Regions from separate parts of the Streptomyces gamaensis genome, predicted to be linked through region 3. Evidence: riboswitches for the same ligand, from Rfam matches in the RefSeq annotation. Region 3 holds a riboswitch; each other region holds the start of a gene.
What was found. A riboswitch is a leader RNA that binds a small molecule or an ion and turns the genes downstream of it on or off. The one in region 3 is predicted to bind cobalamin.
Positions count from the first base shown of each region.

Region 1: it holds a riboswitch for cobalamin, as region 3 does, so the genes downstream of both, ACFP1Z_RS12460 (acyl-CoA thioesterase) here and metE (5-methyltetrahydropteroyltriglutamate--homocysteine S-methyltransferase) in region 3, are expected to answer to the same signal.
Region 2: it holds a riboswitch for cobalamin, as region 3 does, so the genes downstream of both, ACFP1Z_RS20115 (cobalamin biosynthesis protein) here and metE (5-methyltetrahydropteroyltriglutamate--homocysteine S-methyltransferase) in region 3, are expected to answer to the same signal.

Region 1 covers NZ_JBHSPB010000006.1:282,272-284,525, forward strand. Annotated here, with positions in the region: gene ACFP1Z_RS12455 (nucleotidyltransferase domain-containing protein) at 1-503, shown strand, start outside; cobalamin riboswitch at 638-855, shown strand; gene ACFP1Z_RS12460 (acyl-CoA thioesterase) at 967-1,425, shown strand; gene ACFP1Z_RS12465 (sugar-binding protein) at 1,443-2,254, opposite strand, start outside.
Region 2 covers NZ_JBHSPB010000012.1:51,902-54,155, reverse strand. Annotated here, with positions in the region: gene ACFP1Z_RS20120 (cobyric acid synthase) at 1-81, opposite strand, end outside; gene ACFP1Z_RS20115 (cobalamin biosynthesis protein) at 78-1,133, opposite strand; cobalamin riboswitch at 1,256-1,385, opposite strand; gene ACFP1Z_RS20110 (hypothetical protein) at 1,519-1,746, opposite strand; gene ACFP1Z_RS20105 (inorganic phosphate transporter) at 1,760-2,254, opposite strand, start outside.
Region 3 covers NZ_JBHSPB010000016.1:19,266-21,519, reverse strand. Annotated here, with positions in the region: gene ACFP1Z_RS23790 (TDT family transporter) at 1-318, shown strand, start outside; gene ACFP1Z_RS23785 (helical backbone metal receptor) at 245-985, opposite strand; cobalamin riboswitch at 1,022-1,243, shown strand; gene metE (5-methyltetrahydropteroyltriglutamate--homocysteine S-methyltransferase) at 1,286-2,254, shown strand, end outside.

The sequences.
Region 1 (2,254 bases), on a different contig from region 3:
TCGACGGCAGACACGTCGACGTCCACTACCGCGACCTCGACGCCGTCGAGCACGAACTCGCCGAAGCACGCGAGGGCCGCTTCCACTGGGAACCGCTGATGTTCCACCTCGCGGGCATCCCCAGCTACCTGATCGTCGCCGAACTCGCCCTGGGCCGGGTCCTGCGCGGCACCCTGCCCCGCCCCGACCACCCGGAAGCCCTGCGCGAGTCGGCCCCGCCGTGGTGGAGGAGCCGGGCAGCCCTGACCCTCCAGTACGCCCAGGGCGCGTACGTACCGCGCGGCCGGGCCACCGAGGCGGCCGGCGCACTGGCAACCGCCGCACTGGAGACGGCACACGCGGTCCTCGCCGCGCGCGGCGAGTGGGCCACCAACGAGAAACGACTGCTGGACCGCGCGGGCCTGCGCGGCCTCGACACGATCACGGCGGACCTGCGACCGGACCCGGCATCCCTCGCCCGGGCCTTCACCGCGGCACGGGAGCTGTTCGAGGCCGCCGGCTGAACTCCCTCGCGGGAGACGGCACCCGTACACATGCAGCAGAGCTCACGGCTCGACCGGATACGGCACGAAAGTACTGCTGTTCTCGTCGACGGAGAGCTGCCTGCCCAGGGACCGTCCGGCCCCGCACGCGGCGGTTATGCTGATCACGCAGCTGGTTCGCGCCCGTCCGCCAGGCGGGAGGCGTCGCAAGAGGGAACCCGGTGGAAATCCGGGACTGCCCCGCAGCGGTGAGCGGGAACGACCGCCGTCATACGCACTGGACCCCGGTCCGGGAAGCGACGGCCACTAGGCAGCTCGTGCCCCACGAGAGACGCCCGCGAGTCCGAAGACCTGCCACTGCCCGCGTGCGGCGTTCGCACGCGGACCACCCGGTGACCTTCGAGGGCGGGCCGGCAGCGCGGCGGCCGCGCCGTGCCGGCACCTCCTCGCGGGCTCACAGGCCAGCTCGCGAAGGAGAGTTGCCATGACGACGAGCCCCCTGGGCACGGACACCACCCCGGCCCGGACCCGCAAGACCCCCGCCGACTCCCGGGTCACCCTCGCCCACATCATGAGCGAGCACGACACCAACCTCTACGGCACCATCCACGGCGGTGTCGTGATGAAACTCATCGACGACGCGGCCGCGGCCGCCGCCGGACGGCATGCCGACGGCCCGGCCGTCACCGTCTCCGTGGACCGCATGACCTTCCTCGCTCCCGTCCGCGCCGGAGACCTCCTGAGCGCCCACGCCGCACTGCTGCGCGTCGGCCGTACCTCGATGAGTGTCGCCGTGCGCGTCACCGCCGAACGCTGGAACGCCTCCGGCCCCGCCTCCGAAGTCGCCACGGCCCGGCTGACGTTCGTCGCCGTCACCGCGGACGGCCGCCCCAGGTCCGTACCCGCCCTCGACACCGAGGACGACACCGCGTCCCGCGACTGACCCGGGCCACGATCGGCTCACGGCGGGAACGGCCCACGGCCGTCGGCTCGTACGCCCGTGCGCTCGGCCTGGTCGCGGGATGCCGGGGACCGCGCGCTCCGCGCGGCGTCCTGGGGGATCACGGGGGCGAGTGCCGGGCGCCCGGGCGGGGGGACGTAGCCGGGCAGACGCAGGGTGCCCCACACATAGGGGTCGGCCTGGGCACTGCCGTACGGGGACCAGGCCAGCCGCGTCCTGCCGGTCCTGTCCTGGGAATCGGAGTCGTAGAGCAGGACGTTCGCGGTGAGGCGGTCCGGGTCGACGGGGGCGGGCAGGTCGGCGAGCGGGATCTTCGCCTCGACCGAGTAGCCGGTGTACGGGTCGTCGGTCACCACGGAGGCGACGGTCATGCCGGGCGCGGTGTTCTTCGCCGGCCCCTGACGGTTGTCGCCGTCGCGTTCGGCGCACGGACCGCCGCCGTGGGCGGTGAAGGGGAGGATGCCGGCCTTGAACGTGGTGGAGGTGTCGTCGGAGCGGCCCTGCGGGTCGAGGTCGATCTCGACCGAGTCGGTGCGCCAGTGGCGCTTGCAGTCCTTGGCGGCGTCGAGCGCGTAGCCCTTGATGTCGTCGGTGACGCGGATCATCACGTACAGGTCGTCACCGTGGCGGGAGAACCGCGCAGTTGCCGAGCAGTCGCTCTTGTCCCGGCACTTCGCGCCCTCCCACTGCTGCAACGTCAGCTCCGGGCCCGGGTATTCGCCGGGACCGGCCACCCCGTCGACGTCAGGGGCCTTGTCGACCTCGGGGACGACGGTGGACGGGTTGGCCGGGTAGTCGGGCTGGGCGTCGT
Region 2 (2,254 bases), on a different contig from region 3:
CCCGGCCGTCACCACGCTCTTGCCCGCGTCCGAGGTCGTCCCGGCGACGAGCAGACCCCCGCCCCGTACCGCTGTTGTCACCGGTTCCTCCCCCTCGCCCCGTTCACGATGCTTTGTGCGACGCCTGTCGGGACGCCTTTCGAGATGCTGCCCGCCGCACGCCGGATCCCGCCCGCGCGCAGCGCCTGCCCGGTGGTGCGCGCGCCGGCCGCGACCCCGAGCGCCAGCAACGCGACCCGGCGCGAGAGCCGCACCGCGCGCTCGATGTCCGCGACCTCCACCGGACGCAGCTCCGCGCCCAGGACCGGCCGGTGCTCCACACGGCCGCCGTAGGCGAGGGTGCCGCCCAGCCGCACCCCGAGCGCGCCCGCGAACGCGGCTTCCACCGGGCCCGCGTTGGGGCTCGGGTGCCGGGCCGCGTCCCGCCGGGCCACCCGCCACGCGGTCCGCGGATCCGGGCCGGCCAGCACGGCCAGTACCGCCGTGAGCCGGGCGCCGGGCCAGCCCACGGCGTCGTCCAGCCGCGCCGAGGCCCAGCCGAACCGCCGGTAGCGCGGCGACTTGTGCCCCACCATCGCGTCCAGGGTGTTGACCGCGCGGAAGCCCGCGAGCCCCGGCACGCCCACGAGCGCCCCCCACACGAGGGCGCCGACCACGGCGTCGGAGGTGTTCTCGGCGACCGACTCCACGACGGCCCGCGCGATCTGCTGCCCGTCCAGCGCCTGCGGGTCGCGCCCGCACAGGTGCGGCAGCCGCTCGCGCGCCGCGTCGAGGTCCCCGGCCTCCAGCGCCTTCGCGACCGACCGCGCCTCCCGGCCCAGCGAGGTCCCGCCCAGCACGGCCCAGGTGGCGACGGCGGTCAGGGCGACCTCGGCGGGCACACGCGCGGGGGCGGGCAGCCGGGTACGGACGGTACGGGCCAGCAGGGCGGCCCCGAGGGCCGTACCGCCCGCGCAGACCAGGGTGTGCAGCGCCCCGCGCCCGCGGTGGTCGCGCCACAGGCGCCGCTCGACGGCCTGCGCGGCCCGCCCGAACGCGGCCACCGGATGGCCGCGGCGCGGATCGCCGAAGGCGAGATCGCCGAGGTGGCCGAGCGCGGCACCGCACGCGAAGGCGAGGTGTTCGGCGCGCATCGGATCAGACCGTGCCCGGGCCCGAGTGCTCCGTCCGGCAGGGCAGTGGTCGAAGGCGGCCGCGCATGCGATGTGTCCTCACTCAGGGTCCGCGCCCTGGCTCGACGTGACCGGCGACCCAGAGTCTCCTGGCTCCCGGATCCGCGTCGCCCCGGCCTTCCCGCCCGCCGCTCAGGGCGGGCCGTGGCCTGACAGTGGGGGACACTCCCCGGTGACAGTGGCGGGACCGCGCCGGATTCGCACCGGCTTCCTCTGCGCTGTCGCCGTTTGGCTCCGGAAGTCCACCACGGTCCGCGAGGGCCCGTCAACTCGCCTCATCAGGCATGAAGATGCCCCTGCCCTGCCGTTTCCGGCGGGACAGGGGCGAAGCGGAGGCGGCGCGGGCTCAGGCCACGATCAGGTGGATCCCGTAGCCGACGGCCGCCGCGCACACCGCGTAGCACAGGTACGCGCCGGTGCGCGCGAGGGGCGTCGCGCCCCCGGAAGCGGAAGCGTCCGTACCCGCCTTGCGGGAGGTGCCGACGATGCCGAGGGTGAAGACGCCGACCAGCCCGACGGTCACCACGAGGCTGACGCCGAAGACCTGCCCGAGAGCTGCCCAGTTGATGTTCATCGCTTCTCTCCGGTCAGCTCGCGGCCGCGGCGGGCGCGGGCTCGGGGGCGGCGGTGGCGGTGGCGGCGAGCGCGGCGGGCGGCGGCGGGGCGACGGCCTGGATCGCGGCCGTGACCACACCCACCGGCTCGGCCTGCGGCTCCGCGGGGGAATCGGTGACGTTGTCGTGCGTGACGGGCCTGCGGCGGGAGGCCAGCCAGATCGCTCCGCTCACCGCGAGACCGAGGACCGCCACCGCGGCGACACCCCAGTCGCCCTGCTCCGCCAGGAGCGCGGCCCCGCCCGCGACCAGACCGGCGGCCGGCAGCGTCAGACACCAGGCGATCACCATGCGGCCCGCCGTCGACCAGCGCACCACGCCGCCCTTGCGGCCCAGCCCCGCGCCCATGATCGAACCGGAGCAGACCTGCGTCGTGGAGAGCGCGAAACCGATGTGCGAGGAGGCGAGGATGACGGTCGCGGCACCGGTCTGCGCGGCGAAGCCCTGCGCGGGCCTGATGTCCGTCAG
Region 3 (2,254 bases):
ACCGGTTTCGCGCTGCTGTGGCTGGCGCTGGCGACGGCGATGGTGGTGCGGGCGCTGCGGCAGGGCATGGGCTTCGCGATGACGTGGTGGGGGTTCACCTTCCCCATCGGTACGTGCGTCACCGGCGCCGCCGGCCTCGCCCGGCACACCGGTCTCACCGCGTTCACCTGGCTCGCGGTGGCCCTGTACCTCGTGCTCGTCGCCGCGTGGGCGACGGCCGCGACCCGTACGCTGCTCGGTCTGGTCAGCGGCAGGCTGCTCGCAGCGCCGCGCCCAGCACCCGCGGTGCCCGCGTCAACGACGGCCCGTACCAGGTGAGATGACGTCCGCTGACGAGCGCGCAGGGCAGTCCGGGGAAGGCCTCGGGGCCGTCGTCGGCGGTGAAGCGGTAGGGCTCGTCGGGCAGGACGACGAGCCCCGCTCCGCACGCGTTGAGCTCGTCGATGCCGATGCGGGGATAGCGTTCGGCGTGCCCGGCCCAGGCGTTGGCCACGCCCAGCCGGGCCAGCAGGTCGCCGGCGAAGGTGTCCCGGCCGAGCACCATCCAGGGCCGGCGCCACACGGGCACCACGGCCCGTACGGACGGCTCCCCGGCCCGTACGTCCCGCCACGCCTCGCGCGCCTCGGCCAGCCAGCCGGGCCGCTCCAGTCCGCAGCCGGCCACCAGGACCCGCTCCAGCTCGGTGAACGCCTGCTCCAGGGAGCGGACTTCGGTGACGAGCACCCGCAGCCCGGCGGCCCGCAGCGCGGCCAGGTCGGCGGGCCGGTTCTCCTCCTCGTTGGCGACGACGAGGTCGGGGGCGAGGGCGGCGATCCGGGCGGTGTCGGGGTTCTTGGTGCCGCCGATCCGGACCGCGTCGAGGCCCGGCGGACGCGTGCACCAGTCGGTGACGCCCACCAGCAGTCCGGGGGCGCTCGCGGCCACCGCCTCGGTGAGCGAGGGCACGAGCGAGACGACCCGGCGGACAGCGGTGCGCATGGCCATGATCACAGAGTATGCCGCGCGCGCAACTCCTGTGGCTAGACTGCGCGGTGCAGCTGGTTCGCCCCGTCCGCCAGGCGGGAGCGTCGTAAGAGGGAATCCGGTGCGAGTCCGGAACTGCCCCGCAGCGGTGAGCGGGAACGACCGCCGTCATACGCACTGGACGCCCGTGGCGTCCGGGAAGCGACGGCCAGTAGGTGCCCGGCCCTTCGGCCGGGTGCGCCCGCGAGTCCGAAGACCTGCCACTGCCCGCACACTGGAAAGCGGGGTGCGGTTCCGCACGAACTCGCGAAGGAGAGTTCCGTGAACGCAACGCGTACTGCGCGTGTCCGCCCGACGCTGCACGGCTACCCCCGGCAGGGCCCCGACCGGGAGCTGAAGAAGGCCGTCGAGAGCTACTGGAAGGGCCGGATCACCCAGGATCAACTGCTGGCCGAGGCGGCCCGGTTGCGTGCCGCCGCCCGTGAGGAGCTGCGGGCCCGCGGCATCGCGGAGATCCCCACCGGGGACTTCTCGCTCTACGACCACGTCCTGGACGCCACCTGGGCCGTCGGCGCGATCCCGGCCCGGCACCGGGCGGCGGCACGGACGGACACGCACACCGATCTGGACGTCTACTTCGCCATGGCGCGCGGCACCAAGGACGTGCCGCCGCTGGAGATGACGAAGTGGTTCGACACCAACTACCACTATCTGGTTCCCGAGTTGGGCCCGGACACGGTCTTCACGCCCGACTCCCGCAAGCAGGTCGGCGAGTTCACCGAGGCCCGCGAGGCCGGATACTCCGCCCGGCCCGTCCTGCTCGGCCCGGTCAGTTTCCTGCTGCTGGCCAAGCCCGCCCCGGGGGTGGCCGCCGGCTTCGAGCCGCTGACGCTGCTGGACCGGCTGCTGCCGGTGTACGCGTCGCTGCTCGCGGACCTGCGGGCCGCGGGCGCTGCGTGGGTGCAGCTCGACGAGCCCGCCCTCGTCCAGGACCAGCCGCCCGCCGTGCTGAACGCCGTCGCCCGCGCCTACCGGGACCTGTGCGCCGTCGAGGACCGGCCCAGGCTGCTGGTCGCCTCCTACTTCGACGAGCTCGGCGAGGCCCTGCCGGTGCTCGCCGGGTCCGCCGTCGAGGGACTGGCGGTGGACTTCACCGGTCCGGCCGCCGGTAACCTCGGCGCCCTGGCCCGGCTCGGCGGGCTGCCCGGCAAGCGGCTGGTCGCGGGCGTCGTCGACGGCCGCAACGTGTGGGCCGCCGACCTGGAGGGCGCCCTGTCGACGCTGGCCCAG